One region of the Marinomonas mediterranea MMB-1 genome, then DNA from elsewhere that is predicted to be linked to it. Evidence: predicted binding sites of a transcription regulator. Region 1 holds the regulator's gene; each other region holds the start of a gene.
What was found. The regulator LexA, encoded in region 1, represses DNA repair genes until DNA is damaged. The targets are predictions, from matches to a motif close to TACTGTNTANNTANACAGTA.
Positions count from the first base shown of each region.

Region 2: recN (DNA repair protein RecN) is a predicted target of LexA. The motif match lies at 9,326-9,345, and genes of this name have one in related genera.
Region 3: ruvC (crossover junction endodeoxyribonuclease RuvC) is a predicted target of LexA. The motif match lies at 3,494-3,513, and genes of this name have one in related genera.

Region 1 covers NC_015276.1:2,462,924-2,473,991, forward strand. Annotated here, with positions in the region: gene MARME_RS11245 (DUF4892 domain-containing protein) at 1-190, opposite strand, end outside; gene MARME_RS11250 (alpha/beta fold hydrolase) at 266-1,126, opposite strand; gene MARME_RS11255 (SixA phosphatase family protein) at 1,148-1,624, opposite strand; gene MARME_RS11260 (DUF4389 domain-containing protein) at 1,703-1,960, opposite strand; gene MARME_RS11265 (NAD(P)H-dependent glycerol-3-phosphate dehydrogenase) at 1,976-2,995, opposite strand; gene MARME_RS11270 (protein adenylyltransferase SelO) at 3,024-4,442, opposite strand; gene MARME_RS11275 (DEAD/DEAH box helicase) at 4,566-5,897, opposite strand; gene dinG (ATP-dependent DNA helicase DinG) at 6,108-8,231, opposite strand; gene lexA (transcriptional repressor LexA) at 8,301-8,924, shown strand; gene MARME_RS11290 (hypothetical protein) at 9,129-9,407, opposite strand; gene MARME_RS11295 (DUF6586 family protein) at 9,411-9,887, opposite strand; gene topA (type I DNA topoisomerase) at 9,884-11,068, opposite strand, start outside.
Region 2 covers NC_015276.1:585,721-596,788, reverse strand. Annotated here, with positions in the region: gene MARME_RS02870 (TSUP family transporter) at 1-290, shown strand, start outside; gene gcvA (transcriptional regulator GcvA) at 379-1,320, opposite strand; gene MARME_RS02860 (glyceraldehyde-3-phosphate dehydrogenase) at 1,741-3,108, opposite strand; gene MARME_RS02855 (DUF3392 domain-containing protein) at 3,384-3,716, opposite strand; gene MARME_RS02850 (hypothetical protein) at 3,741-4,316, opposite strand; gene MARME_RS02845 (uridine kinase family protein) at 4,483-5,097, shown strand; gene dnaJ (molecular chaperone DnaJ) at 5,200-6,339, opposite strand; gene dnaK (molecular chaperone DnaK) at 6,522-8,453, opposite strand; gene grpE (nucleotide exchange factor GrpE) at 8,584-9,153, opposite strand; gene recN (DNA repair protein RecN) at 9,372-11,042, shown strand.
Region 3 covers NC_015276.1:2,146,785-2,157,852, reverse strand. Annotated here, with positions in the region: gene tolA (cell envelope integrity protein TolA) at 1-177, opposite strand, end outside; gene tolR (protein TolR) at 181-606, opposite strand; gene tolQ (protein TolQ) at 606-1,286, opposite strand; gene ruvB (Holliday junction branch migration DNA helicase RuvB) at 1,297-2,313, opposite strand; gene ruvA (Holliday junction branch migration protein RuvA) at 2,320-2,919, opposite strand; gene ruvC (crossover junction endodeoxyribonuclease RuvC) at 2,909-3,466, opposite strand; gene aspS (aspartate--tRNA ligase) at 3,584-5,353, opposite strand; gene MARME_RS09885 (GreA/GreB family elongation factor) at 5,615-6,100, opposite strand; gene MARME_RS09880 (pyridoxamine 5'-phosphate oxidase family protein) at 6,103-6,714, opposite strand; gene cysN (sulfate adenylyltransferase subunit CysN) at 6,842-8,455, opposite strand; gene cysD (sulfate adenylyltransferase subunit CysD) at 8,474-9,385, opposite strand; gene trhP (prephenate-dependent tRNA uridine(34) hydroxylase TrhP) at 9,513-10,868, opposite strand; gene MARME_RS09860 (coiled-coil domain-containing protein) at 10,995-11,068, opposite strand, start outside.

The DNA.
Region 1 (11,068 bases):
CTGGCTCCCAACCTCTTCCAACACGTTGAATTTTAGCCAGCGGTATCTCTGTGTCTACCTCTACTTCCGGTACACTTTTGACAAGTTGCGCGCCGCGATAAAGCTCAATATCGCTAATAAGGGCTTGAGCAATAGAAGACCACGCTAAACCACATCCTAGGATAAGCTTTGCCACATATTGTTTATTCATATACTTCCACCCTTTTTAGCGAACGTTAATTCACTTTACCCATCATTCCCTTAACTCATACATTTCAGCAAGGGATCAGTTTTTATCAATAAAATGTGTAATGTGCTCAGCCAAAGACAGAACACTTTCTTTTTCTAAGTGAAAATGGTGGTTGCCTTCGAGCCAGTGCATTTTAATCCAAGAAAACTCATTCGCACGTTTATCGACTTGCTTTTTCTTATCGACATACAGCCCTTGGTTCGCGAGTAAAGCTAATGTAGGACACTTAACCTCATGAACAAACGACGCCACAGCATCGTCATCCATACGATAAGGCGATGGGAAAGCTAGCTTATTGTCGTGCCGCCAATACCAGCTTTCGTCATCCTGATACGCGCCTCGTTCAACTAATATTCGAGCACTGTCCATACTCATCTGAGTAAAGCCATTCGCACGTGCATACACCATATCTTCAATACTGGGGTAAGTTGCTGGTCGGTTCACATTGAGTTTTAACATCTTTTGAACAGCGCGCTGCATGGTCGATACTCGCTCCTGAGCGTCAGATGTCGCTGGCCCCATACTGTCTAATATAATAAGACCCCTTACTTTCTCTGGAGCAAGTGCAGCAACCAACAAAGCCACACCACCTCCCATGCTGTGGCCAATTAGCCATGAACTTTCATTGCTCAGCTGTAATACGCTGATGACATCAAGTGCATGGTCCCACATATGGTAAAATGCGCCATCAGATCGATGCTCGGAAAAGCCGTGGCCCGCCAAGTCTAACGCAGTAAAGTTAAACTCATTGAGATAAGGCGCTAAATGATCAAATGTTGCGGCATTGTCCATCCAACCATGAAGGCCGAGAACGCGAAGCGCATTGGGGTTTGTAGATCGCCATTGCTTTGCAGCAAGGCGTGTATGTCGTAGTGTGTAAAAAACGTCGTTTGGCATATTCCTTCAGCTTCACCAAATTTACTTATTAGTCGGGTGTATTGACCATTGAAAATGACAGCACGCCGTCGCAAACAATTCACCTTCTAGTGCTGCAATCGTTGCTGTCGTCATTCCAAAGCTCGCTGGGAGCGGTTCTTGAGCGAGCAATTCAACCAATTGATGTGCAAATGGCTGGTGCGTGATAAGTAAAATAGAGTCATAAGGCTGCTCATTTAGCCATAGTGCGACATCAAGCTCCTTACCACTTGGCGTGATACCGCCCTCTGTAACCAATGGACCATCAAACGGATAAACACTCAAAAACTCTTGGGCTGTTTGTTGAGCGCGGACGTAAGGGCTTACGAAAATGGCGTCGATCTTGTCGCTGCATTCGACAAATTGGTGCGCGGAATTACGAGCTTCCATTCGACCAAAGTCAGTCAAGTTACGCTCAGCGTCGTTCTGATAACCGTACGCCTCGGCATTTCCGTGTCGCATTATATAAAGCTTTTTCATAACTTTTAATCACTCTTTTCTGTACACATTCGACAAAAGACACCTTAAATACAATAAAGTGCCGTTAACATGTCGAAACTACCAAGGCTTAAAAGGATATGGTTTATCTTCTACATCAAATGAGAGGAATTTTATGGTGTCTCGAATAAACGAACTTATACCTGAAAGCCAACCATTAAGTGTCGTAGGTTCATGTTTAGAGCCTAGCTTTACTATCGTGACAATGAATAAGAGTAGACCAAAAAGAGTCAAAGCAATATTCAAAAGCCCCCAATAAACCAACATAAATACAAGTCGGATCCAAAATGACTGACTTTGATACCCCGCTTTATTCATTTTACTCTCCTATCGTTATTTTTCGTAAGTTGCAAACTCAACATCCCACTTTTGACCGCCCGTCATCATCGTGCCGATCAGTGTTTCGAGCTTTGCACCTTCAAATATCAATTGATAAAGTCCTTCGGCTAAGGGCATATACAACCCATGTTTGCTGGCCTCTTCGCGCACCATTCGCAAGGTGTTTACTCCTTCGGCCACCTCACCAATCGCTTCAATGGCGTCATCGAGAGTTTGTCCTGAACCCAATGCGTGCCCAACTCGGTAATTTCTACTTAATGGGGATGTACAGGTCGCAATCAAGTCCCCCATGCCTGCTAACCCAAGAAACGTCATTGGATTAGCACCGAAATGCACGGCAAAACGACTCATCTCAGCGAGACTTCGAGTCATAATCATTGCCATCGTGTTTTCGCCCACTTTGAGTGCTTTCGCTAAGCCACAAACAATCGCATAGATGTTTTTCAAAGCACCAGCCAACTCAACCCCTGCAATGTCGGTATTTTCGTAGACACGAAAGGTTGGCGACTTCAGTAATTCTATGACTGTTTCTCGCAGTTCTGCATGGTCGCTTGCTATAACCGACCCCGTGAGCTGCCCAGCTGCAATTTCTTTCGCCAAATTTGGCCCACTTAAAACGCCAATCTTTTGCGTTGCTGAGTTTCGTTTCAATATGTCACTCATGAGCTCAAAACGTTTCGGATTAAAGCCCTTTGTTGTACTGATGAGTAACTTCTCTGGCGTCAATAGACGATCAATGCGCTCAACAACATCTTCAAACGATTTAGAGGGAATGGACACAAAAATGGTGTCACTGGCTCTTATCGCTTCCTCTAGGTTATTCGTCGCAAGCAGTTCTTGATGTAACGGAGCGTTGGGTAAGTAACGGCTGTTCAACCCCGTTAAATTAATTTCTTCCACTTGCTGTTCGTTACGCATCCACTGGCTTACTTGATGTCCATTCTGCGCCATGATGTTTGCCATTGCGGTACCAAAACTACCACCACCAAGAACACACACCGATTGCTTTTTCATATTTTGTCTCTTTTTATGAATAAGTGGATTAAGATGAACAACTCACTTCGAGTCGCTTGCCCCATTCTGGAGACGGCATAGCTAACTCTTTGCATTCTTCATGCTCATCAAACGGCTTAGATAACACGCTCAACAGTTTTCTAAACGGTAAATAATTCCCCTGCTCTGCACTTTCAATCGTTTCATGCGCCAGGTAGTTTCTGAGAACAAATTTAGGATTGGCTTTCAGCATGCTCGCTGACACCTCATTTTGATCACGACCATCATCGCGCTGACTCCAGTAATGATCTAGAAACTCGGATGCTGCACTCCGATCGACCACTTCATCGAGTAAAGTGGCTGGAGACGCTTTAGAAACGGTACTCAGTAACCTAAACGCCGATGTATAATCGAGGCCTTCTTTTGTAATGATAGCCAACCATTCCTTAAGGAGTTCTTCCGTCAAGGCACCTTTGGACAAGCCCATTTTATCGGTCATTAATCGTGAAAAATGCATTTCTAATCTCGTTTCATATTGCTTTAAGGAATCGACCAACTGATCACGAGTGAGGTAATTTGAGAAACTGCGAGCAAGGCAATTCAAATTCCAAAGACCAACACTAGGCTGTCGACCAAAAGCGTAACGCCCTTCATGATCGGAATGATTACATACCCAACTAGGGTCGTATTCTTCCATAAAACCGTAAGGTCCGTAGTCAATCGTTTCGCCTAAAATACTGAAGTTGTCAGTATTCATGACGCCATGCTGGAAACCAACGGCTTGCCAATGAGCAATCATATTGGCCGTTCGTAGCACAATGTCCTGAAACATTGAAAGGATGGGGAGTTCTTCATCCAAACAATGAGGAAAATGGTGCTCAAGACAATACTGCATAAGCGCATCCAGCTCATCGGTTTTGCCTGAGTAATAGAAGTATTCGAAATGACCAAAGCGGATATGAGTCTTAGCAACGCGTGCGAGCATAGCGCCGAGCTCTGGTCGTTCCCGGTAAACGGCTTGCGTTGAGTCATACAGAGCCAACGCACGACTGCTGGGAATCCCGAGTGCATGCATGTATTCGCTAACTAAATATTCACGAATAGAAGATCGAAGCACCGCTCTACCATCACCCATTCGAGAAAATGGGGTCAACCCCGCTCCCTTAATATGCAAATCATAAAAATCGCCATTTTGCGTTTCTAACTCGCCGAGTAAAACGCCACGACCATCGCCAAGTTTAGGAGAGAAACCACCAAATTGGTGACCTGCGTAGACCATACTGAGGCATTTGGGGATGTCGAGTTCACCACTTAACGTATCAAGTGTTGTAGGATCTTTAAAATCTACATTGAGGAATTGAGCAAGGGGTTCGTTTATCTCGACTAATCGCTGTTCGTTTAGAGGTTTGATACGTTCTTCTGAATAAAAGGCTGGCCCTAACCCGTGAAAACGATGATGCAAAAACATCCGCACTCCAATTGATGATTAATCTGGATTCTCGCCTTTTAAGAGAAGGCGGCCTATAGCAAACTACACGCGTAGTTTATAGCGCGCAGTTTGCAAAACAGTCATAACATCGCTTAGAGACGCTTACTCTACGACGGTGCCTACCATGTATTCACATCGAATTTTTTCGCCAACTACCCCTTCAATCTCAGGGATTAAAAAGGCGTCGTCTTCACTAGCAAAGCTTACTGATTTACCCATTTCGCCACCACGACCAGTACGACCGATACGGTGAACGTAATCTTCAGGATCTTCTGGCAGAGTATAGTTCACAACCAACTCAATGTTATCAACATGGATACCGCGACCAGCGACGTCCGTTGCTACCAGTACTTGGATGCGGCCATCTTTGAAGTTTTTCAACGTTTTTACGCGCTTATCTTGGCTAACTTCACCCGATAGGATCGCGCAATTAATTTTCGCTTCTTTCAGAAGTTCGTACAACTCGCGCGTTTCGTCACGGCGGTTAGCAAAAATAATGGTACGCTGATTACCGTCATCTTCGATCAAGCTCTTAAGTACTGGCCATTTCTGATCGGCTTCAACAGTGTAGATAACTTGATCGATGTTTTTGTTCGTCGCTTCTTTAGGAACAACAGACACCTCTTTCGGAAAGTATGTCCACTGACGAGCAAGGTTTTGAATATCTTTTGGAAAGGTCGCACTGAACAGCATAGTTTGACGACGCTCTTTATGAGGCGTCATGCGAATAATGCTTTTCACGTCAGGAATGAAGCCCATCGACAACATGCGGTCTGCTTCGTCCAATACCAACACTTCTACCTTGTTCAACATCGCTTTTTTCGAGCGAGCGAAATCCAACAAGCGTCCGGGCGTCGCAACCAGAATATCAACACGTTCGGTTTCTAACGCGCGTTTTTGCTTCTCATAACTCATTCCACCAACAAGTGAAATAACGTTAAGCGAACAGTTCTGCGTGATCTTTTCCGCTTCGTCCGCAATTTGTAGAGCCAACTCGCGCGTTGGAGCAATAATCAAACCACGCGCCATGTTGCGAGCACGTTCCTCTTCAACAGGGTAATCCAAGAAGTCACTGACCATCGCCAATAGGAATGCAGCCGTTTTACCTGTTCCCGTTTGCGCTTGTCCGATTAAGTCATAACCTTCAAGCGTTGCAGGCAAGGTAGCGGCTTGTATTTCACTGCAATATTCAAAGCCCATCTCTGAAACAGATTTAAGTACACGATCGGGTAAGTTAAGATCATGAAACCGAACTTTACCTTCCACTTCAGGTACTTGGAAGTCATCAATAGACCAGATTTTTTCTGAAGTCACTTGAGTAGCAGAATCACTAGCGGCTTTGTTTGCTGGAGCGCGATTACGCTTGCGCGAGCGTCGAGGGCGACTGGGTTTTGAGTTCTGCTCTTTAGCAATGTCTTCGTTTTTAGTATCCATTTTGTAGTCTATGTGACCTTTTAGAGATTGATGGTTAAATTTGGGTAGAGAGTTTACCTAAACAGTCGGATTTTATCATTACTAATTCGCAATTAGGTTTTCTCTCGTACCATGTATTTGTAAATAAAGGTGTTCAAAAGGTTCATTAAGCACTAATAATACGCGCTTTACCTCGGCACCAATGGCCAAGGTAAGCCATTTCCAATTTAACTACCTCATTTTGTAAGGTGGCAAACTCGCAATGAGCTGAGAGCCATAGCGTTTTGTCTTAAGGCGTTTATCCATAATGTGGATTTCACCTTCATCGCTCTCGCTTCGTAGCAAACGCCCTGTTGCTTGCACAAGCTTCAGTGAGGCATCTGGAATCGAAATCTCCATAAATGGATTACCACCTCGTTTTTGAATCCATTCAGCGAGCGTTGCTTCCACTGGGTCATCAGGCACGGAAAACGGTATTTTCGCAATAAATACGCGTGTTAAATATTTACCTGGCAAGTCGACCCCCTCGGCAAAACTCGCCAAACCAAATAACAAACTGCCTTTGTCTTTATCTAGCCTTTCTTTATGGCTATCTAAAATAATACGCTTTGATTGCTCCCCCTGAATAAGCAAAATGGCTTTCAACGAGTCGTTCACTTGATCTGCCACTGACTCCATTTGCTTGCGAGAGGAAAACAAGACCAAGCTACCTTGCGTTAGATCGATGTGCTTATTTAAATACTGTACAATCTCTTTGGTATGGTCATCGGCCTTATTCGGCTCACTAACGAAGTCGGGTACAATCAGTTCTGCCTTGTTGGCAAAGTCAAACGGGCTAAGAACACGCAGATATTCTGATTCTCTCGGCACACCGGAACGCATATTAAATCGATTAAACTGATTGAGCGCAGTCAAGGTGGCAGACGTAACGACAGCGCCAAAGCACTTATCCCAGAGTTGCATTCTTAATGTGTGAGCCGCCAATATTGGCGAAGCGCCAAGCTCAATATCTTGCTCTAAACCTTGACCAACCACTTCGAGCCATCGAGCATTCGGAGGGTAATTGAGATCATCCTGATGAGAATACAAACGCCACAACTCAACGGCTTGCTCTAAACGCCCTAAGATGACACCTAAGATTGGCTGCCAATTTTCGGCAGTTTCTTGGGTAACCCCCATACCTTCGTTTTGTTTTACTTTTTTACATTCATCTTGAATGCTTTCAATTTGGCCAAACAGTTTTTGGTAAGAGGTAGACAAGCTATAAGCTAACTGTCGCAACTCTTCGGGGACGACACCAAATTCGAAACGGTGTTGATTGTTCTCTAAATCAAGCCCAAGTTGCTGTATGTAAGGGGCTAACCCTTGTTGCACATACTGAATAAAATTAACAACGGTTTGTATTTGCTGGGGGATTTTCATTAACAATTGCCCCGTTAGACTCACTTCTTGAGTCAGCTCTTGCTTGAGCGTCAGTAGATTTTTTTCCAGTTGACGCAGCCAACTAATACTGCCCTGCAATCTAATTTCGTGCCTAAAGTGCCCAATTGCTTTATCTGGCAAGTGGTGGCCTTCGTCGAAGACATAAATGGTTTCATCAGGTGGGGTCAAGATAGCACCGCCACCCAGCGATAAATCCGCTAGAACAAGATCGTGGTTTGCGACAATAACATCGGCTGTCTCTATTTCAGCTCTTGCTTTGAAAAATGGGCACGCCGAAAAGTTAGCGCAATTTCGATTGGTACATTGCTGGTGGTCGGTCGTGAGTCGCCGCCAATCTTGATCTCTCAAGATACCTTCCCAGTTATCTTTATCACCATCCCAATCGCTATTTTTAAGCGCTTCGTCCATTTTTTGGTATAAGGCGGTATTCACATCATCCGTTTGTAAATGCTGCTCAAGCAACCCCGCAAACATATCGTCCGTCGCAAGTTCTTCACTGCCCATGAAGTCTTCGAGCTTATTTAAACAAAGATACCGCCCGCGACCTTTTGCCAACGTATATCGAAAAGCAACCTCTGTATGTTCGAGCAAGTCGGGCAGCTCTTTAAATAGGATTTGCTCTTGAAGCGCTACGGTTGCTGTCGAAATGACGAGCTTTACCCCTTTCGCTTTTGCAATTGGAATAGCCGACAGACAATAAGACAACGTCTTACCTGTACCAGTACCGGCCTCTACTACCGCGACATGCTTTTCACCGAGGCGTTCGCCTTCAGTGCCTTGCTTTATCCCACCTAAGGTTCGAGCAATGGTCGCAATCATTTGGCGCTGCCCTACCCGAGGTTTATGACCTTTAGATTCAAGGGACGCACGATACGCAGACTGAATTTCGTTCTTTATTTTGTCGGAAAGCATTAATCTTGTTGAGTATTTTTAAATAGACTGTATATAATAACAGTAACTGTACAAACAAACAGATGAATTATGATTAAATTAACCAAAAGACAGTCTGACGTATTGGAAACGATTCGCCAACACATTAGCGAAACCGGCTTCCCTCCCACTCGTGCAGAAATTGCCGCTCGATTGGGTTTTCGCTCACCTAATGCCGCAGAAGAACACTTAAAAGCACTTTCTAAAAAAGGTGCCATTGAAATGTTGTCCGGTGCTTCGCGTGGTATTCGCCTTATAAACGAAACGCCAGCAGGCGCAAACGATTCTGACCTGGGCCTACCCGTTGTCGGTAAGGTCGCCGCAGGCGCCCCTATTCTAGCGCAAGAAAACGTCGCGACCCACATTTCCGTCCCCCCCAGCATGTTTTCACCTAAAGCAGACTACCTACTATCCGTCAGCGGTATGAGCATGAAAGACGTTGGCATTATGGATGGCGATTTGCTTGCTGTCCATAAAACCCACGCCGTTCGAAATGGTCAAATTGTCGTCGCTCGAATTGGCGAAGAAGTGACGGTAAAACGATTTGAAAAGAAAGGCAGTAAGGTAAGACTTATTGCCGAAAACACCGAGTTCGATGATATTCTAGTGGATCTTGAGAGCGAAGAATTTGCCATCGAAGGCTTATCTGTCGGCGTTATTCGTCAAGGCATCTAGTTAAGGCACCTAAGTAGACTTTTAAGCTTTCGTATAGCGACTGTAAACGACATTACCTCCTAACCGAAAGCAAAGCACTTAGAATATCTAAAAAGCCAATGGCTCTAAAACTTAAAAGCAACGCTCATTTATTTAAGCGTTGCTTTTTTTATTTGGCGATAGAGCGAAAACCTTTCACCCTGTTTTTACAGAGAAAGGCCTTAACTAGTGCAAAACCTTAGGCATCATATCCATGTCTTCCGCCATATCCATATCCATATCCATTTGATCTGAGAAATCATCAGAATAGACATAATCAATACCCGCATGAAACATGCGTTTTGCCAACTCAAAGTAGCGATCTTTTAACAATGAGCGTGTGTCTTCTGGAATTTGCAATACAGCAAGAGGCTTTTCCGGGGCATCTGAATCATCTTCAGCCACCGGACGAAGCACAATATCACCATTATCTAACTCGACTATTTCGAGGTAAGCGTCTTTCATTCTTTAATACTCTGAGGATTCTTCTCTAAATCTCAACACCAACTCAACCAAAGAATCCAAATAGGATTTGACTGATCCGCCGAGGTCGCTTGCTGACGCTCCTATCATTTGAACATCACTTAATTGACTGCTAATCGGGTTAGGCCTGCATTCGAAATACGTATCGAAAGACGCAAGCAACATGCTAAACCAAGAATTTGAGTCGGCGCTCAAAAGCTTTAGCTCACTAAGTACAGGCACTGTGAGTTCATTATCCGTCGCATTTGTAATAAGTTGTTCTACTGTCAAATCAGCCGTTAAACCATAGGCTATCTTGACCTCTTGAAGCAAACCATTCAACGCACTACGAAGAAGAAAAGTTACGGTCGGTTCGTGACCTTGGGTGAACCAATCTCCGTCAGACGACTTAATCTCACTGATAAGTCGTCGTGCGCTGTCTAATCGCTGATTCGTTAGGCTTGCTGGGTTAAGAGGGCTCATTTCTTTTTCTTGCCTTCTTCAACAACCCATTTACCATTTTGATGGAATGCTTTCCAACCAGTCGGCTTGCCATTCTCTTCTGTCATGACATATTGCTCTTTCGTCTTACGGCTGTATCGAATCACAGTTGGGCGTCCTTCGTTATCCATAACTGGCGCATCAGAGAAGAAATGATATTTAGGATCAATCTGATCCATATAAGGGATCAACTCTGATACAAGTGGTGCACGCGTTTCCCGCTTACGTGGGAATTGGCTAGCCGCTAAGAATAGGCCCGTTGCACCATCTCTTAACACATAGTGGTCTTCCACTTTTTGACAAGCTAAATCCGGCATCGCAACAGGGTCCATTTTTGGTGGCGCCGCTTCACCGTTTTTCAATAACTTCCGAGTGTTTTTACATTCTTCGTTTGTACAACCAAAGTACTTGCCAAAACGACCTGTTTTTAGCTGCATTTCAGAGGAACATTTATCACACTCAATAACGGGGCCATCATAACCCTTAATTTTAAAAGCGCCTTTTTCGACTTCGTATCCCGAACAACTTGGATTGTTACCACAAACATGAAGCTTGCGAGTTTCATCCATCAGATAGCTGTCCATTGCCGAATCACAAATCTTACAGCGCTTCTTATTAATAAGTGCTTTAGATTCACCCTCATCATCGTCCACCGCAACCGCTTCGTCACCGCTAACAAGGTTAATCGTCGCTTTACAACGTTCTTTTGGCGGAAGCGCATAGCCAGAACAGGACAAAAACACGCCGGTGGCTGCAGTACGTATCTGCATTGGACGACCACATTTCGGGCATTCTACATCGGTCGGTGTTGGCTGGTTTTGCAGCATACCTTCTTCTGGGTGTTCAGCTTTTGTCAGCGTATTGCTGAAATCAGCGTAAAATGCATCCAGCGTTCTAATCCAATCGTCTTCGCCTTGGGCAATTTCATCCAACTGCTCTTCCATTTGAGCGGTAAAACTAAAATTCATTAGCTGTGAAAAGCTGCCAACAAGTCGTTCCGTTACGATATCGCCCATTTTTTCAGCATAGAAACGACGATTATCAACACGCACATACCCTCGATCTTGAATGGTCGAAATGATTGAGGCGTACGTTGACGGACGGCCAATCCCTCGCTTTTCAAGTTCTTTAACCAAGCTTGCTTCACTGTAGCGCGCAGGTGG
Region 2 (11,068 bases), 1.9 Mb from region 1:
CTGGCGCTTTTTTCTCAACGGCCTATTTATGTTTTATGGGCGCCACACTGATCTCAGCCACGGCACACACGAAAGTGCTCAACGCAACCAGCAACGTCTCCTCACTCGCGATATTCTCCATAACAGGCCACATCATCTGGGGTTTGGGTCTTATCATGGCATTAGGGCAATGGCTTGGTGCGCAAGTCGGCTCTCGTATTGTCCTAAGCAAAGGCACCACCATCATTCGCCCGATGGTCATCTTTATGTGCTTAGCAATTTCAGCCAAACTACTTTATGAACAGCTCTAAAGAAACAGTAGGACTCAAGAGTTAAGTACCTTATAACCAAAAAATACGGCACAAAAACATAAGACTGAAAAATTAAACAGCGGGAGCTTTAAGTAGCAACGCTTTCTGGAGTGGTTAAGCTTGCTTCTGGATCATAAAAATAACACTCGCTCACCAGCCAACGTAAAAGAGATCTTATCGACTCCCTTTTCATATTAACCTCGGGGCACACAAATAAGTAAGCATTGCCTGCGTCGAGCTTCTCATTAAACGGACACACCAAGCGCCCTTCTTTAATATCATCCATGACTAAGGGAGTACGTCCAAGTGCAACGCCCTGCCCTGCAATAGCAGCTTGTACTGCTAAGTCTCCCCGATTAAAACTAATGCCCCTTGAAGCAACAACACCTTTAACCTTCATCATCGAAAGCCAGCTATCCCACTCGGCATAAGGACTGAAAAAGCGCCATTCAGAATCGTCGTTTAATAATGGAACGGTAGCTAAATCGCTTGGTGACTCTAACTGGTTGTTATGCAAAAACGCGGGACTGCAAACTGGAAAAACATCGTCCTTTAAAAGAGGCGTTGCCTGACAATCCCCTGTATTCACAAGACTGTGAACGATGGCGACATCAATCCGATCTTGCTGGAAATTAACCTCACCGTCATTGGCTTGAATGCGCAACTGTAAATCAGGATACATGTCACGCAATCGTCCCAGTCGAGGGATTAACCACTTCGTTGCAAATGAAGGCATCACAGACAAAGTTAGGATATCGGAATTTTGCTCATCCTTAAGCGCCTTAATCAGGCCCTTTAATTCCGTAAAGCTATGATCTAACTGCATAGCAAGACGAGCACCGGCGGAGGTTAACTCTAAACGTCGATGATGGCGAATAAACAACTCAAAACCCAGCTTTTCTTCAAGGAGTCGAATTTGCTGGCTCACCGCCCCCTGCGTCAAATGCACTTCCTGCGCAGCTTTCGTAAAGCTTAAATGTTTCGCTGCAATAGCAAACGTACCTAAATTGCCCAAGGGTAACGACTTCAAAAGCAAACTCTCTTATCAAAGACTAATCGTAAGTTGGGATTTTAGCATTAGCTGAATTAATGCAAAATGGCAATTTTAATCGTTTGTGAAGTTACGAAATCTCACTAGAATAGGCGCTATGTTCTCGGTATCGAGAGCTCGCTATATCACCCTAATTGTTATAGCAACTTAGTTTAGAGCGACCCCACAGAAGCACTAGACTATTTTATTTATAGAAGCACACCCACAGGTGCGACTATAAACAACTGCAAGTTACTTTCTTATAGCTGGCTAGAGTTTCTCTACCCAGCTTTTTTTATGCCGATTATTTAAGAGCAAAAAAAGGCGACCAAAAGGTCGCCTAAGTAACACACATGCTTAAGAATATTGATGACTAAACCAGAGCTTAATCACCAATTTTACTTAACTGTGCTCCGGTCATTAAGCTGCACGCTCTTCAACTACCTGTCCGCCGATAGAGACTGACTGTGTCAGTTTCTCCATTAAGCGAACAACTTGGCAGCTGTAGCCATACTCATTGTCATACCAAACATATAGAGTAGCTTGATTACCACGAACTTTAGTAGATAGTGAATCCAACACACCTGCTTGCTCACTACCAATGAAATCAGAACTTACTGCGTCTGCGGCATCGCTGTAGCCAATTTGACCTGTTAATGCTGCACTTTCTGAAGACGCTTTAAGCAAAGCATTAATTTCTTCTACAGATGTTCCAGCTTTCAGGTTTAGGCTCAATACTGCGATAGACACGTTGATAACAGGGACACGAATCGCACTGCCACTTAGCTTACCTTCTAAAGAAGGGATCGCTTTAGAAACAGCTTTTGCAGCACCCGTTTCTGTCATCACCATATTCATTGCCGCTGCACGCCCACGACGATCACCTTTATGAACGTTATCAATTAGGTTTTGATCATTTGTGTAAGCATGAACAGTTTCAACATGACCGGATTCAATTCCGTATTTTTCTTCCAATACAGACAAAATCGGCGTAATTGCATTGGTTGTACATGAAGCAGCAGATAGGATTTGATCCTCGGCTTCAATATCAGAGTCATTAACACCAAATACAATGTTTTTCATTTGCTTGCCTGGCGCGGTTAATACAACACGCTCAATACCAGGACGAGAAAGATGAACACTCAGTCCATCGTGATCACGCCAGCGGCCTGTATTATCAACCAACAAAGCACCTTCGATGCCTTCAGCAACGTAATCTACTTCTGCTGGATCAGACGCATAAATCACTTTAATTGGATTACCGTTGACAATAAGTTGCTCATTTTCAACGTCTGCTTTAACGACGCCATCGTAAGTACCGTGAACAGAATCGTATTTAAGTAGGCTAGCGCGTTTTTCTAGATCTTTGTCACTAGCGCGACGAACAACAATCGCTGCCAACTTCATACCTGGCGTCGTGTGACCCAAAGCGCAAATGCGACGTGCGAGTAGACGACCAATACGTCCGAAACCGTAAAGAACAACCGGTGTTTCATCACCTGTTGCAGTAAGAAGACCTTCAGAAATTTGAGCATCTGCAAGCGCTTCTTCTAATTCTAAAACGCCATTACCCAAGCCTTTTTCCTGAGCGTCAGTCAAAACTTGCTTCACTCGCTCCAAATCAACACCTGGATAACGATCAAACAGCTCCATCAACCCAGTCACTGAATCAGACATTAGAGTTTGACCTGCCAACTGAACTTTTAGAGATTGTTCACGACCTAATTTACCCAATAGTGGAATCAAAGATTCAACTTGAGAAAGAGTTTGTAACCAAGTATCTGTCATTTCCTGCCCCCGAAAACAGACTGTTTTGATGCGATATGGGGTGCAGTTTATATTCGAAATTAGAGAAAGACAAATTGTAACAAGGCTACAAAATACGTTAAAAATCCGCTATTTAGAGGGTTATTTTGCGAAAAGAACAAAATAAAAGTGAAGTTGTCGAAAGTTTACAACATAAGAAAATGATATAGCGCAATAAATGTCACTATTTTGCAATTATTTCGTAACTAACAAACAAGTTAAGGTAAAAAATTTCATGTATTTTTTTATAAACAACGTCATAAATAGCGTTTTCGCTCCGCTAACACACCTAAAATGACAAAAGAGGCTATGATAATAAGCGGCCTGTAAGTCACATCGATATGCGTTAAAGACCAAAAGACGAAGGGCTGAACCCAAATCGTCAGCAATCCATAACCGAACGTACACATCAGTATGAATGCCGTGACTCGTGCCACAAACATCCACGATGAAACCGCTTTTTTTAATGCACGATTTATTTTGTCCCCATAGATCACTAAGCAAGTCGCCACAAAGGCCAATGCAATATTATTCAAATGTGGCTGCATGAAACGAGCCAGCGAGGAATTCAACTCAAACAACACGTCCATTTATCTTCACCTAACAGAAAGGAGCTACTTCCGAAGAAGAGACTCAACATCAATTTTGCCAGACTCAGACTGTATTTTCGGCACTTCGTCCACATAGCTCACAGACACATCAAACGTCGTGTTATGAAACTCTATTACCGTACCATCATTAAAAAACCATTTTGCACGGCCATAGCCATCGCGAACAAAGCCGACACTTGGTGGGCCATACTTGCCTTCCAGCAATTTTCCGAGCGATGCTCGTTTTTTAGGGCTTTCTACTACCCCTGAAAGAGTCGCCTTTTTTATGTACTTGTACTGATTAAAAAGAACCGTCAGCTCACGGATACCCAAAATACCTTCTGGCCCTAAGCTGTACGTTGCAACACCATCTCGGTAAGAAGGATACGGCTGCAACCCCATTTTCTGTAGGTGTGCCTCAAATGCCGATTGGCTAAGATCATTTACCTCCAGACCAAATAACTCAGCTTTCGTCTGCAACGGCGGCGCGACGTCCTCAGTCTCTGCCTCTTGAGCATCTTCTGTCGCACTGAACGAAGGTAAAGAAGCAAAGGCGCCAAACATAACAAGGGCGCAATATAAAATTGACGAAAAACGCATACTCATAAATCCAACTATCGAGAATATTTTGCAATAAAAAGTAGATATCGCTTCAGACAAAAAAACCAAAGCTGACTATAAAGTCAGAAAGCGAAAAATGAAATAATTTGATATAGTATACAACCTATAAAGGTTATGTTCTGTATTCTATTTGTTGAGGTATTTCATGGCGCTTGTAATTGGCGTAACAGGTATTTCGGGAAGCGGTAAAAGTCGCTTGTGTTCACTTCTTGCAGAAGGCCATGAAGAACGAATCACGGTTCTCTGTCAGGATAGCTTCTACAATGGCTGCGGCAGCATCGACCCAGATGTCTACAACTTCGACGACTTAAGCTCACTAGACGTCGAAAGCATCAAGCTCGCTATCCACAACTGTAAGAACCGCCAGCAGCCTAATGAGATCCCTGTCTACGACCATTCTCAACATAAGCGTACGGGCTATCGCAACCTGGACCCAACCCATGTTGTTTTGGTTGAGGGACATATGATGTTTCAAGACCCTGCGATTCGTGATGCCGTTGACTACCTGCTCTTTGTTGATACTGATATGGACATTGCTATTGTTCGCCGTTTAAAGCGAGATATTGCCGAACGAGGACGAAATGTGAACGAGGTTACAAGCCGTTACATGCGCCACGTTCGTCAAGCGTCTTTAAAAACATTAGAAATTCGCAGTAAAGCCGACTTCGTGATACCCAACAACAATAGTTTCACAAATGCAGCGAACCTTTTGCAGTATTACATTGAATCGGTTCTGGACAGAAAAAGCGCAAAGCAATAAACCGCAAAAGAGATGCTCATAAAGCCAAAGCGATACATAAAAAATAGGAGCCTAAGCTCCTATTTTTTAGGACTTCTTTTATTTATAACCAGCTAATCGATGTTACTTCTTAATCTCATCAAAAAACTTTTTCACACCATCAAACCAAGTCTTTTGCTTAGGAGAGTGTTCACTCTCTTCGCCCATTGTTTCAGCAAATTCTTTCAAAAGCTCTTTTTGTCGATCTGTGAGATTGACTGGTGTTTCAACCACAACCTTACAAATCAGATCACCAACAGGGCCACCGCGAACAGGTTTCACACCTTTATTACGCAAGCGGAACAGTTTTCCTGTTTGACATTCACTGGTTACTTTCAAACGTACGCGACCATCTAATGTTGGAACGTCAATTTCGCCGCCTAATGCCGCTGTCGTGAAGCTAATTGGCACTTCGCAGTATAGGTTTGAACCATCACGCTCAAATATACTGTGAGGTTTAACAGACACCTGAACAAACAAGTCGCCCGCTGGGCCACCAAATGTTCCCGCCTCACCTTCACCAGAAAGTCGAATACGATCACCAGTATCAACGCCCGCTGGGATCTTAACATTAAGAGTTTTGTATTCTTGCTTACGACCTTGGCCGTGACAGGAGTTACAAGGATCAGAAATAATTTGCCCTTGACCATGACACTGGGGACACGTTTGCTGAACAGAGAAAAAACCCTGAGACATACGCACTTGACCCGCACCATTACAGGTAGGACAAGTCGTCGGTTTCGTGCCTGGTTTTGCCCCAGACCCTTCACAAACTTCACAGTCTACCAAGGTAGGGATACGGATTTTTTCTTCACATCCCCAAACTGCTTGCTCTAAATCAAGCTCAAGGGTGTAGCGTAAATCTGAACCACGACGAGTACGGCTTTGTTGGCCACCACCTCCGCCTGCACCACCGAAAATATCGCCAAAAACATCACCGAAGATATCACTAAAGCCACCGGCACCAGCGCCGCCGAAGCCGCCTGCGCCTGCCTGACCATTTACACCTTCATGACCAAATCGATCATAGGCCTCACGCTTCTCTTCTGTTGATAAAACCTCATAGGCTTCAGCAATTTCTTTGAACTTTTCCAGCGCTTCTTCGTTGTCTGGATTTTTATCCGGGTGGTACTTGTTAGCAAGCGAACGATACGCTTTTTTTATCGCTTTTTTGTCAGCATCACGACTGACACCAAGCACTTCATAATAATCACGTTTACTCATTACGAGGATTCCTGCACCTTTCGAGTGAGAGCAGAGAGAGCATAAATAAACCGTCTATGGTTCTCTCAAATCATAGGACTTATTTACACTTCCCTTCACCAATCCTAAAGACAGCAAAACACGGAACGTCCGTGTTTTGCCATTGTCCTTCATGGACGACGATTAAAAGTTGCCATTACGGCTTATTTTTTGTCGTCTTTAACTTCTTCAAACTCTGCGTCTACCGCATCGTCTTGTGGCTGAGAAGCCTGTTCAGCACCCGCTTCTTCGCCAGCGCCTGCTGCTTCAGATGCTTGTGCTTGTTCGTACATCTTCTGAGCCAAAGAACCAGATGCTTGAGTAAGCGCATTGGTTTTCTCTTCAATCGCTTCTTTGTCGTTAGACTCAAGCGCCGCTTCAAGATCTTTGATTGCCGTTTCGATTGCTTCTTTCTCTTCAGCAGTCGCTTTATCACCAGCCTCATCCAACGTCTTACGCGTTGCGTGGATCATGCCATCAGCCGTGTTACGAACCTGAACAAGCTCTTCGAACTTACGATCTTCCTCAGCATTGGCTTCAGCATCACGTACCATTTGTTCAACTTCATCATCACTTAGGCCAGAAGACGCTTTAATGACGATAGACTGTTCTTTATTTGTTGCTTTGTCTTTCGCAGATACGCTCAAGATACCGTTCGCATCGATGTCAAAGCTTACTTCAACTTGTGGAATACCACGAGGAGCCGGTGGGATATCAGCCAAATCAAAACGTCCTAGAGACTTGTTTTGACCCGCTTGCTTACGCTCACCTTGAAGTACATGGATCGTTACTGCATTTTGGTTGTCTTCAGCTGTTGAAAAGACCTGAGATTTCTTAGTAGGAATCGTAGTGTTCTTTTCGATCAGAGCAGTCATAACACCACCCATTGTTTCGATACCAAGAGTAAGAGGCGTTACGTCAAGAAGAAGAACGTCTTTTACATCACCTGCAAGTACCGCACCTTGAATAGAAGCACCCATTGCAACGGCTTCATCAGGGTTAACGTCTTTACGAGGCGCTTTACCAAAGAACTCAGATACTTTCTCTTGAACAAGAGGCATACGAGTCTGACCACCAACAAGGATAACTTCATCGATGTCAGAAGGATCGATATCAGCGTCTTTGATCGCTAGACGACAAGGCTCAAGAGAGTTAACAACTAGATCTTCAACCAAAGATTCAAGTTTAGAGCGAGTCAACTTAACGTTAAGGTGCTTAGGACCTGTTGCATCTGCTGTGATGTAAGGCAGGTTTACTTCAGTTTGGCTAGAAGAAGAAAGCTCAACTTTGGCTTTTTCACCCGCTTCTTTCAAACGCTGTAGCGCCAAAGGATCGTTGTGAAGATCGATGCCAGTGTCTTTCTTAAATTCAGCAGCCAAGAACTCGATAACACGCATATCGAAGTCTTCACCACCTAGGAATGTATCACCGTTTGTAGAAAGTACTTCGAATTGCTTCTCGCCATCTACATCAGCGATTTCGATGATAGAGATATCGAATGTACCACCACCAAGGTCATATACTGCAACCGTAGAATCGCCAGTCGCCTTGTCTAGACCGTACGCTAGCGCTGCTGCTGTTGGCTCGTTGATGATACGTTTAACATCAAGACCTGCAATTTTACCTGCATCTTTTGTTGCTTGACGCTGAGAGTCATTGAAGTAAGCAGGAACGGTAATAACCGCTTCTGTTACTGCTTCGCCTAGGTAGTCTTCCGCTGTTTTCTTCATTTTCTTAAGAACTTCAGCAGATACTTGTGGTGGCGCTTTCTTATCGCCTTTTGCTTCTACCCAAGCATCGCCATTGTCAGCCGCGATGATTTTGTAAGGCACCATTGAGATGTCTTTTTGTACAACTTTGTCTTCAAAGCGACGACCAATCAAACGCTTAACGGCGAACAAAGTATTTGTTGGGTTCGTTACCGCCTGACGCTTAGCAGACTGACCAACTAGTGTTTCGCCGTCGTCTGTAAAAGCAACAATTGAAGGAGTGGTGCGATCACCCTCAGCATTTTCAATTACGCGTGATTTTTCGCCATCTAGTACAGCAACACATGAGTTCGTTGTACCTAAGTCAATACCAATGATTTTACCCATTGTAATACTCTCCAGTAGAATTCTTTATTTCGTTGTTAATTCTGTATTTGGGTGCTCTTCCGAGCATTTCAACCTCAAACCGTCAATTTTTTGACGCGTTTTCGGTTTTCTCGCTATATTGCCGCCTTTACTAGGCCGCAGAGCTCACAACAACCATCGCAGGACGCATTAATCGACCGTTTAACGTGTAACCTTTCTGAACAACGTCCATGACAGTATTCGGTTCCATCTCAGGGTTTGGAACCATAGTCATAGCTTGATGCAATTCAGGATTGAATGGTTCGCCATGAGGGTCAACTTGCGCAATATCAAAACGAGCAAGTGTTTCAATCAAATCTTTAAGCGTTAGCTCAACCCCTTCACGAACGGAATCCGCATCGGAAGTTTGTTCAGTCGATGTCAAAGCACGCTCTAAATTGTCCGCCACTTTTACGATGTCTTTCGCAAATTTTTCTAGGGCAAACTTATGCGCTTTTTCAACATCAAGTTCAGCACGACGGCGAATATTTTGAGCATCAGCTTGTGCACGAAGTGCCGCTTCTTTATATTGAAGCGCTTCTTCTTTCGCTTTTGCCAGCTCGTCGTCTTCTACGATCTCTACTTCTGGCTCAAGTAATTCTTCTACTTGAGCACCTTCTTGTTGCAACTCTTCTGCTTGCAATTCATCTTCTAGGTTTGAATTTTTTTGCTGATCACTCATTCTTTCACTCCAAATAACAGAACGTAATTACCATCTGTGCGATGTATATGGGGACGCAAAATTGCCTTTCAACACCATTCCCTCATTAAATTTGCGGCTTTTTTATACGATTTTCCCGATCACGCCGATTGAATAAAAGTTTTTAACTAGCACTTGTCAAAAAACGAACAAATACTGTATAAATAACCATATGTTTATTTAAACTTCTGGAGCGCAGCATGTTGACCAGTATCGCGATATCTAACTTTGCCATTGTCGAATCACTAGAGTTGGAATTAAAGAAAGGCATGACCGTCATTTCAGGTGAAACCGGTGCCGGCAAATCTATTATGGTTGACGCGCTTTCGCTTTGCTTAGGAGGCCGAACCGATGCGGGCGTTGTCCGACATGGCGAGAAAAAAGCCGACATCAGTGCAAGCTTTGATATCAGCCTTTATCCTGAAGTCTTAAATTGGCTAGAAGAACACGACCTTGATCAAGAGCAAGATTGCATCCTTCGTCGAGTAATTACAAAGGAAGGTCGATCAAAAGCCTATATAAACAGCCGTCCATGTACATTAAGTGATTTAAAAGAAGTCAGTGCTTATCTTGTCGACATTCATGGTCAGCACGAACATCAGTCACTTTTAAAGAAAAGCGCACAACGAACGCAACTCGACGCTTACGGTCAGCTCACCGAATTAGCATATACAGTACGAACTGAATTTAATGCATGGCGCACCTTAAAAGATGAACTTTGCCAAAAGATGAACGTCAGCGCCGAGCAGGAAGCAAAAATTCAGCTTTTGTCCTACCAGCTAGAAGAACTAGCCCAACTTGACCTAAGACATAAAGAAATAGAAGAGCTCGAACAAGAGCAAGCCTTTCTCTCTAATATCGCAGAAGCGCAGCAGCAAGCCTACTTCGCCAGCAACCTTCTCAAAGAAAATGACGACGGCAACGTTTGCTCCATGCTTCACAACGCCATACAAAGTGCCAGTAACATACAACCTTTAACGCCCGAATTAGAAAGCGCACTAGAAATGATGAGTGAAGCCCTCATCCAAGCTGAAGAAGCAAGTTCAAGTCTTACTCACTACCAAGATACATTAGAACAAAACCCACAAAGACTATTAGAAGTGGAAGAACGACTGAGTCGTATCTATGATACAGCGCGAAAACACAAAGTATCGCCCGAGGCTCTGCTGATTTTACGCGACAACGTCGAATCTGAACTTAACAAACTGCAAGGCGGCGAAGAAAGTCTAGAGTTCTTAAAACTAAAAGAAGAACAGGCCTACGCGCAACTCACCGCCAGTGCGACCTTACTAACTGAAAAACGTATTCAAACAAAAGACAAACTCGCGTCTAAAGTAGAAGAGCAAATCCATGGCCTAGGCATGCCGCACGCTGGTTTCTTTATTGATTGTCAGCCTTTGGACCAAATCACCGCGAATGGATTTGAAGAAATCGAGTACATGATCGCATCCAACCCAGGTCAGCCCGCTCAGCCTCTGCGCAAAGTTGCTTCTGGTGGAGAGCTCTCGCGCATTAGCCTCGGTATTCAAGTCGTCACCGCTCACACGTCAACCATCCCTACATTGGTCTTTGATGAAGTGGATGTCGGAATTAGTGGCGGTATCGCAGAAGTGGTTGGTCGCATGCTTCGCTCCGTTGGCGCGCGCGGTCAAGTATTTTGTGTGACCCACCTTGCACAAGTAGCCGCTCAAGGGCATCAACATTTCCAAGTCAGCAAACAAGTCGCTGACGAGAGCACCTCTTCACAAGTGAAAACACTCAAAGAAGAAGAGAGAACACAAGAGATCGCAAGATTGCTCGGCGGCATAAAGTTAACAGAGCAAACCCTTGCACACGCACGAGAAATGCTAGGTAACGTGCACCTACAATAGAATCACTCACTGCTGTGAATGGGTAC
Region 3 (11,068 bases), 320 kb from region 1:
TCCAATTATGGTTTGAGAAATATCAATCACGGTAGCTTGGACAATTGCAGGCTTAGGCGCGACTTTGGCCTCCTCTGAAAAGTTAACCGCAAACGCACCACCTACCAATACAACAGCGTGAAGCGCAATCGCAAACACAACTGGCAACGAGTAGTTTTCTTTATCGAGCCATTTCATGTTTTATTCTGGCTCCGTCACCAAACCAACGTTTGGTACTCCCGCCCCTTGAAGTGACACCATCAGGCCTATCACCTCGCCATACGAAACGTTTTTGTCGCCACGCACCAAAACAGGAATATTAGGATTTTGACTAAGTACTTTTTTAACGCGAGTCTGAAGGTCCGCCAGTGATATTGGAGACTGCTCTCCACCAATATCGATAAAGTACTGTCCGCTTTTATCTACGGAGGCAATCAACACATCCGTCTCTTCTTGCTGAATAGGCGCCGCATTAGCGTTAGGTAACTCAACGTCAACACCCTGGGTCAGCATAGGAGCGGTGATCATGAAAATAACCAGCAGAACGAGCATAACGTCTATATAAGGTACAACGTTTATTTCTGCAACTTGCTTGCGATGCGCACGCCGCCTTCTAGTGCGAGCCATTATGCACTTGCCCCCTCGCGAGAATGAACCTTCCTATGGAGAATACTACTAAACTCATCCGAGAAGTTTTCATAACTAGAAGCTAGATTATCGGCACCCGCCGAGAAGCGGTTATAGGCAATGACAGCAGGAATAGCAGCCGCTAGGCCAATAGCCGTGGCAATTAATGCTTCCGCAATACCTGGCGCAACTGTGGCAATAGTCGCTTGCTGAACCTGCGCCAAGCCGATAAAGGAGTGCATGATACCCCACACGGTTCCGAACAAGCCAATGTAAGGGCTAATAGAACCAACCGTCGCCAGAAAAGGAAGGTGCTGGTCTAATTTCTCTTCTTCCTTATACAAGGCAACGCGCATAGAACGCGCTACACCCTCCATAACGGCATCAGGCTCGACACTGGAACCTTGACGCAAGCGGGTAAACTCACGAATCCCCGACGTGAAAATATTCTCAATACCTTCTACTTTTCGCCCATCCGCAGTTAACTGTTTGTACAGCTTACTGAGATCGATCCCAGACCAAAACTGTTCTTCAAATCGATTTCTTACCACCTTTGCCCGCTTTAAAATGCGAACACGTTGAAAAATAACAATCCAAGAAAACAATGACGCTAGCAGTAGTGTCAACATAACCAACTGAACGACAATACTAGCACTGGCAATAAGCCCCCAAATCGACATCTATAACCTCTTACTTAAAATCTTCTGACGGTAACTGATAATTAAAGTGCTCGTAAGCACGCTTTGTGACCTGCCTTCCACGCGGAGTTCTAATCACAAACCCCTGCTGAATTAGAAACGGCTCGATCACATCTTCGATCGTATCTTTATCTTCTCCGACTGCCGCGGCAATACTATCCAAACCTACCGGACGTCCGTCGAACTTCTCTATCATAGTCAATAACATACGTCGATCAAGATGATCGAAACCTTGACTATCTACACTTAACATATCTAGGGCCCGACGAGCAACCTTTTCCCCTACTACTTTTTCGCCGCCCACTTGAGCGACATCCCTCACCCGACGCAACAATCGGTTGGCAATACGCGGTGTACCGCGAGATCGTCTTGCCACCTCAAAGCAACCACTTTCATCCAGAACAACGCCCATTTTGCTAGCAGAACGACCAACAATAGTCGTCAACGATTGGACATCATAAAACTCCAAACGTTGCACTATTCCAAATCGATCTCTTAAAGGAGAGGTAAGCAGGCCGGCACGAGTTGTGGCACCGACTAAAGTAAACGGAGGAATTTCGATTTTTATAGAACGAGCTGCAGGCCCCTCACCAATCATAATATCTAACTGATAGTCTTCCATTGCGGGATAAAGAACCTCTTCAATAGCAGGACTAAGACGATGAATTTCGTCAATAAATAATACATCACCATCTTCGAGATTAGTAAGCAGTGCCGCCAAATCGCCTGCCCTCTCTAAAACCGGTCCCGACGTTGTTTTTATGTCCGCTCCCATCTCATTTGCGACAATATTAGCAAGCGTCGTTTTACCCAACCCTGGTGGTCCGAAAATTAAGGTATGGTCAAGCGGCTCCGAACGTTGACGCGCCGCTTGAATAAAAATTTCCATTTGTTCTCGAACAATGGGCTGACCAATGTACTCATCGAGCATCTGCGGTCGAATAGCACGATCAACCTGTGACTCACTACCCTGAGTTTCTGAAGAAATAATCCGATCTTGTTCTATCAATTCCGCCTACCTCAACATACCTTTTAATGCCGCCTTTATAATTGTCTCGCTATCGGAGCCATCTTGAGGCACTTTAGCGACGGCTTTCGATGCTTCCTGAGGCTTATAACCCAACGCGACCAACGCCGCTTCCGCCTCTTGCCTTGGATCTGCTTGAACCTGTTTAAGCACTTTAGGTGTAGAAAACAAATCTTGTTTCGCCGCCTGCCCAAGCTTATCACGCAACTCGATAATCAAGCGTTCGGCAGTTTTCTTGCCAACACCTGGTATTTTAACCAAGGCATCGACATTTGATTCTTGAACATTCTCTATCAGTTCACTTGTCGACATACTAGAAAGAATGGCAAGGGCCATTTTAGGACCAATCCCATTCACCTTTATAAGCACCCTGAAAACAGCGCGCTCATCTTTTGAATGAAATCCGTATAACGTATGAGAGTCTTCTTTTACTTGAAGATGAGTGTGCAATACGACCGTTTCGCCAATCGAGGCCAAATCATAGATCGTCGTCATTGAGGCATAAACCTCGTAACCAATACCATTAACATCCACGAGCAACTCTGGCGGCATTTTCTCGATCAATGTACCAACAATTCTACTTATCACCGTATTTCCTCAAATCCGCGGCACTCCAACGGCCGGTACGTTTACCAGCGCGTTTACCCACGCCATACTCTAAACCACCCGACGTTCTTGTATTCGCGTGACACATAGCAATTGCCAACGCATCAGCGGCATCTGCTTGCGGTGGCGAAGGCAGCTTTAACAAAAGCTGAACCATGGCTTGTATTTGCGCTTTGTCAGCATTCCCGTTCCCTGCAATGGATTGCTTTACACGTCGCGCTGCATATTCATAAACAGGTAAATCAGCAACGCCAGCCGAGACAATAGCCGCCCCTCTAGCCTGACCCAATTTAAGTGCAGAACTCGCATTTTTAGCCATAAATACTTCTTCAATAGCAAATTCTGAGGGTGAAAACTGAGAAATCAACTCTGAAACGGATTCAAATATCACCCTTAAACGCACCGCAAGGTTAGCATCGGGCAATCGAACACAACCACTTGATACATATGTCGTTTTACCATTTTTAGAATCAATAACCCCGTACCCTGTTATGCGAGAACCGGGGTCAATTGCCAATATACGCGCCACTCAAACTTCCAACCTAGCATCTTCAATAACTGTATATTTGACCAGTTATTATAGAATCATGCAATTGATTCATAAAAAAAGCCGCTTAAAGCGGCTTTTTAAACAAAACGAATAGCGTTACTCCGCTACTGGCTTACGTACACGAATACTTAACTCTTTCAACTGTTTGTCACTTACATCACCAGGCGCTTGTGTTAACAAACACGTCGCACTTTGCGTTTTAGGGAATGCAATTACATCACGAATCGAAGCGGAGTCCGTCATAAGCATGACAAGGCGATCTAAGCCAAACGCCAAACCACCGTGCGGCGGCGCACCGTACTTAAGCGCATCCAATAAGAAGCCAAACTTCTCTTGCTGCTCTTCTTCATTGATATTCAGAAGTTCAAAAACCGTTTGTTGCATTTCAGGCTGATGAATACGAACCGAACCACCACCAAGCTCAGTGCCGTTTAACACCATATCATACGCCTGAGACAAGGCAGCAACTGGATTCGCTTTTAGCTCTTCTGGAGAACAAGACGGCGCAGTAAACGGATGGTGAATGGCAGTGACACCACCGTCAGGTAACTCTTCAAACATTGGGAAGTCAACAACCCAAAGAGGCGCCCACTCACAAGTATAAAGATTTAAGTCTTCACCCAACTTGCAACGAAGTGCACCTAGCGCTTCATTTACAACCGTCGCTTTATCAGCACCGAAGAAGATCAAGTCACCATCGTTCGCATCAGTACGCTCTAGAAGCGCTTTACGCACTTCAACAGGCAAAAATTTAACGATTGGAGATTGCAGACCCTCTTCTAGATCTGCTTTATTGTTCACTTTGATATAAGCAAGGCCTTTCGCACCATATATACCAACAAATTTCGTATAAGCATCAATCTGCTTACGAGTCAGTGAATTACCACCTGGTACTTTCAATGCCGCAACGCGTCCTTTAGGGTCAACCGCTGGACCAGAAAATACTTTGAAGTCAACGCCTTCCATTAAATCAGATACAGTCTGAATGGTTAAAGGAATACGTAAATCAGGCTTATCGCTACCGTACGTTTCCATTGCTTCTGCATATGGCATACGTGGGAATTCACCAAGATCAACATCCTTCAATTCTTTGAACAGGCTGACAATCATAGACTCGGTCATTTCCATGATCGCTTCTTCGCCCATGAACGACGTTTCAATATCGATTTGAGTAAATTCAGGCTGACGATCTGCACGCAAATCTTCGTCACGGAAACATTTAGCTATTTGGTAGTAACGATCAAAACCAGACACCATCAACATTTGTTTAAATAGTTGAGGAGACTGCGGCAATGCAAAGAAACTACCTTGATGTGTACGGCTAGGAACAACATAATCACGCGCACCTTCAGGTGTTGCACGCGTTAGAATTGGTGTTTCAATATCTAAGAACCCATTCTCATCCAAATGGCGACGCAATACAGAAGTCACCTTAGAACGGAAACGCAGTTTTTCCTGCATTTCAGGACGGCGAAGGTCAACAAAACGACTCTTAAGTCGAATATCCTCACCCACGTTTTGATGCTCATCCAATTGGAATGGAGGTGTTTCAGAGCGGTTTAATATCTCCAACTCTTTTCCAAGCACTTCGATTTCACCCGTTGTCATATTCGGGTTAACCGTACCTTCTGGACGAGGACGAACCAAGCCTGAGACTTTTACAACATACTCATTACGAACGCTGTCAGCCAAAGCAAAGCTTTCAGCACGATCTGGGTCAAATACGACTTGTGTAATGCCATCACGGTCACGTATATCAAGAAAGATGACACCACCGTGGTCACGACGACGATGTACCCATCCGCACAATGTAATTTCTTCTGAAATATTTTTCGCTGTTAATTCGCCGCAATAATGGCTGCGCATAATGTGTTTCCTATTCCTATCTCTCTTTGGAGCTGTCTCGCAAATGTACGTTTCTCTTTGGACGACCCGTAAGCACGGTCATTCTCGTCAGAAAAAGTCTAGATAATTTTTAAAGCACTGCATTATATGCGAAGCCAAAGCGACTCTCCAGACTTTTACCCGCCCTAGCGAAACTTTTGCAGAACTCTAATGAGTTTCAGCAGCAATTACAGACAGACTTTAGAGCTTAAAAAACACGACAATCACTCTTACCGCTAATATCTAATAGTGAATATCAGAAATCTCTGCATACACCTCAACGCCTGCCCTTAAAACCGTGAACTCATCCCCCTCACTTTTCCCCATCAAAGATTTGCCAATGGGTGAATCCAACGAAACAAGCTGAATATCGGCTGCCTGCACGCTTACCTTGTTGCCACCACATCGAGGTACGAGCAAATAAAATGACGTTACTCCGTTGACATCAACCTCAACCAAATCACCCACTGACACCGCACCCCGATCTTTAGTGTTTGGACGCCAATTCATAAAAAAGTGCAAATCTTCTCTACACTCAAATACCCTTTGAGTTTGCCCGTGAGCCAGATAAGAGTTCTCCAACCCAAACGTGTCGTATTTTGTTTCCGCCACACTTTCAGCGTCCGTCGCCGCCGCTCTCGCCTGATTCGCGGCCGACACCGCGCGATCAAGTCGCTCCTGAAAGAACGTCGGCAACAGCTCTAAAAGCCTTTCTTTTAATCCAAGCATACCTAGTACAAGCTTTTCGCCTGCCGCCTCTCCATCTCTTCTTGTGATTCTGGCTCTTCTGACATACCAACCTGGTCCTTTATCATTTGACCTAATGTCGGTAATTCCGAGCGCTCTATTTTATTCTCATCTAACCATAAACCAGAACGTACAATCGCCTTTGCGCAGTGCAAGTAAGCCTCTTTGATGTCAATTAGAATGACCGATCTAGGTAGCTTCCCACGCGTTTCAAACTGCGCCAAGAAAGACGCATCCACCACGATAGACGCAAGACCATTAACCCTAAGCGTTTCATTCACCCCAGGAATCATAAACATCAAACCAATTCCCGGATGGTCAATAATATTTTTAAGGTTATCGAGTCGATTATTTCCTGGCCAATCAGGCAGAGCAATGGTCAATTCATCGACCACCAGCGCGAACCCTGGATCTCCACCACGCGGAGAAACGTCACCTAACCCATCTGCACCTTTTGTCGAAATTACCGCAAAAGGCGATTTCGAGATAAAATTGCGCATATGCTTATCGAGCGCGGACATTTGCTTTAGCTTAGCTCGCTCTTTCGTTGGCGGATATAACGATTCGAGCTCGCCAATGGATTTTATTGTTTTCATTTTGCACGCCTCCATGTATACCAATCCAAATAGGCATTCTAGAATAAAAAAACGCCCGATGGGATACATCGAGCGTTTTTAGCCATTCAGCAAGCCACGCACCTTATAAAGGTGCAGAGCCATTCACTTACAATCGAACTAGAGCAGCAATCTCTTCAACAGCTGCAGCGACATCCGCAACATCGATACTGTTATCAGCACCCACTTCAGCGTCCGTAATAACAACAACACCTGTTTCACTTAACAAGGATACCTGTTCCACAGTCAAACCAGACTTAACAAGTGCAACCAAACCAGAGCGCAACAACGCACGCTCTAAAGCAACGCCATTTTCGACTAATGCCGACGTTGCTTTGATTACAGCTGGTTTTTGGCCTAAACGAGCGGCGCGGTCTTCTGCAGTTACTGGCGCATCTTCATTAATGTCCGCCAATTCCTGCTCAACCATGCCAGCACCAACTGTTACGTTAGTTAAACGATCGATGACAATCAACGCGCCCGTTAGGCGACTATCTTGATAACGATCGAATGCAACCGGTGCATCAAATTGAATGGTACAGTCAGCGATGCCGTTTAATTCAAGTGCATCTATATCACTCGTTTCAAGCGTATTAACATCAACTCTATGATTAAAGTGATGAACTTTACCCGGAACCGTTTGTGTACCTAATTTGAAGTCATACAGCTTGCCAGGCACTAAGTCCTGCTCTGACATCCATACGATAGATGCGCGCAATGTCGAACTCATCAACGGCTCTTCGCCTTTGTGAGAAAGCATATCTCCGCGACTAATGTCGATTTCGTCTGCCAGCGTGATGGTAACAGCCTGACCCGCTTTTGCCGTTTCTAGGCTACCATCATAAGTAACGATGTCCGCGACAGTGGATGTTTTACCGGACGGCAAAGCAACAACTTCATCACCCTTCTTAATTTGGCCCGCCGCAATCGTTCCAGCGAAGCCACGGAAATCAAGATTCGGACGATTCACATACTGAACAGGAAGACGGAATGCATCTTTCTTAACATTTCGGTTAATTTCCACCGTTTCAAGAATAGCCATCAACGGCTGTCCTTGATACCAAGGCGTTTGCTCGGAAAGATTAACCACATTGTCACCCTGCAAAGCAGACATAGGAACAAACTGGATATCTTCTGGTGTACGGTCACCCAACTGATCAACAAATGCGAGGTAGTCAGCACGAATTTCGTTGAATTTCTCCTCAGAAAAATCAACCAAATCCATTTTATTAATCGCTACAACCACGTGTTTAATACCAAGCAACGCAGCGATATAACTATGACGACGAGTCTGCGTCTGAACACCATAACGAGCATCGATCAGGATAATAGCCAAATCACAAGTGGACGCACCTGTTGCCATGTTACGCGTATATTGTTCATGCCCAGGAGTATCCGCAATGATAAATTTGCGTTTTTCAGTAGAGAAATAACGATACGCAACATCGATTGTAATACCTTGCTCGCGTTCGGCTTGTAGGCCATCAACAAGCAAGGCCAAATCCACTTCCTCACCTTGAGTGCCTGACTTTTTACTGTCACGCTTTACCGCATCAAGATGATCTTCATAAATAAGCTTAGAATCATGCAGTAAACGACCAATTAGTGTACTTTTACCATCGTCTACGTTACCGCAAGTCAATAAACGCAACAGGTCTTTTTCTTCGTGTTGCTTCAAGTAGCCAAGGATGTCTTGACTGATAAGTTCTGATTGATGAGACATTCTTATACCACTCCGAAATTAGAAATAACCTTGTTTCTTTTTCTCTTCCATTGAACCAGAAGAGTCATGATCGATCACACGACCTTGACGCTCTGAGCTCTTTGTCAGCAACATTTCCTGAATAATTTCAGGCAATGTATCTGCATCGGAAGAGACCGCACCAGTCAATGGATAACAACCCAAGGTACGGAAACGTACAGATTTCATTTCGGGAACCTCGCCCTCTTTAAGAGGCATACGCTCATCGTCAACCATGATCATAGTACCATCACGCTCGACAACAGGACGCTCTTTAGCGAAATACAAAGGAACAATCGGAATTTGCTCTAGGTAAATATATTGCCAGATATCAAGCTCAGTCCAGTTAGACAAAGGGAACACACGAATACTTTCGCCTTTATTTACTTTACCGTTATAGATATTCCAAAGTTCAGGACGCTGATTTTTCGGATCCCAGCGGTGCTGCTTATCTCGGAAAGAGTATACACGCTCTTTGGCGCGCGATTTCTCTTCATCACGACGAGCTCCGCCGAACGCGGCATCAAAGCCATATTTATCTAGCGCCTGCTTCAAACCTTGGGTTTTCATGACGTCAGTGTGTGTTGCACTGCCATGAGTAAACGGGTTTATACCTTGCGCAATACCTTCTGGGTTTTGGTGAACAATCAGCTCAAGACCAAGCTTTGCAACCAGCTCGTCACGGAAAGAGATCATTTCCTTAAACTTCCATCCAGTATCAACATGCATCAATGGAAATGGCGGCTTACCTGGATAAAACGCTTTCATAGCCAAATGCAACATCACAGCAGAATCTTTACCAATGGAATATAGCATCACCGGATTATCAAACTCAGCGGCCACTTCACGAATAATGTGAATACTTTCCGCTTCAAGCTGTTTCAAATGAGTCAGTCTTGCCTCAGTAGTCATAATTCCCCATCTCTAAATATCGAAGGATTTTGTTGCGCTCACTATAACATGCATTTAAGTTATAAAAACCAAATCTTCTAGACTTTAGTGATATAAAAATATAAAAAAAGACATATAAGCTAGATCTCTAATTTGGCAGATTGCGCATAACCAATCCAAATTCCGTATTAAAATCAGGTCTATCTAACGCTATCCGCACTTTATGACCCGATCCTGGTGCAACATCCATTCGTTCGCCTTTTAGGTTTTCCATCTCAGTAATGGTGTGAAATGAACCACCTGATGGCGTAATAAGCTCTAGTGTGTCACCGAGTTTAAAACGATTCTTAACATCAATACTTAACCAACCATTGTTATATTCCATCATTTCGCCAACAAACTGCTGGTGCGTTGACGTCGAGTTTCCATGCTGATAATTCTGATACTTATCATGAACATGGCGTCGATAAAATCCTTCGGTATAGCCTCGATTTGCCAATCCCTCTAACCGATCCAAAAGAGACATATCAAACGCCTTACCATAAGTCGCATCGTCAATCGCCTGACGGTATAGCTGTGCAGTTCTAGCAGCATAGAAATGCGATTTTGTTCGCCCTTCAATCTTCAAAGAATGCACCCCCATTTCAATAAGGCGTTCCACATGCTGAATCGCACGAAGGTCGCGACTGTTCATAATGTAGGTGCCATGCTCATCCTCAAACGCAGGCATATACTCTCCTTCACGCCCTTGCTCTCTCAGCAAAACCACATCATCGAACGGTTTACCTACACCCAGCGTCGTGCTCTCTTCAGAACCGTCCGGTGTAAATTCCTGCACACCTTTTAAGTGACTGCCGTCCGCTGGAACAATATCGCCAGTTGGTAACTCTTTTGCCGCTTTAACATCGTATTGCCAACGACATGAATTAGTGCAGGTCCCTTGATTTGGGTCGCGCCGATTAAAATACCCCGAAAGCAAACAACGACCAGAATACGCAATGCATAACGAACCATGAACAAAGGTTTCTATTTCCATCTCAGGAACTTGCTGACGAATATCTCCGATTTCGTCCAACGACAACTCACGCGACAAAATGACACGCGTCAGCCCATAATCGTGCCAAAACTTTACGGTCGCCCAATTGACAGCGTTCGCTTGCACCGACAGATGGATAGGCATATCAGGCCACTTTTCTTTTACCAGCATCATCATTCCGGGGTCTGACATAATCAACGCATCCGGCCCCATTTCAATCACTGGCTCAATATCTTTTAGGTAGGTTTTTATTTTTGCGTTATGTGGCGCGATATTACTCGCGACATAGAAAGACTTCCCTTGTTTGTGAGCTTCTTCAATGCCCGTCGCAAGGTTCGACATATCAAAATCGTTATTACGCACACGCAAACTATATCTTGGCTGTCCTGCATAAACCGCATCAGCACCGTAAGCATAAGCATAACGCATGTTTTTCAACGTACCGGCGGGAGAAAGTAACTCTGTCATATATTCACTAATTCACTTGTTAAATAGAAAACGCGCGCATTCTATCGAAACCGTGGCAGTGAAAAGTGATCAGGCACAAAAAAGGCCAACTAAGTTGGCCTTTTTTTGATTTAAATCAAACTGCGACTACAAACCTTCGTCGCCCGATAACTGCTGTTGAAGTGCAAGCTGATTAACCTGGGCTTTTAAAGTATTAAGCT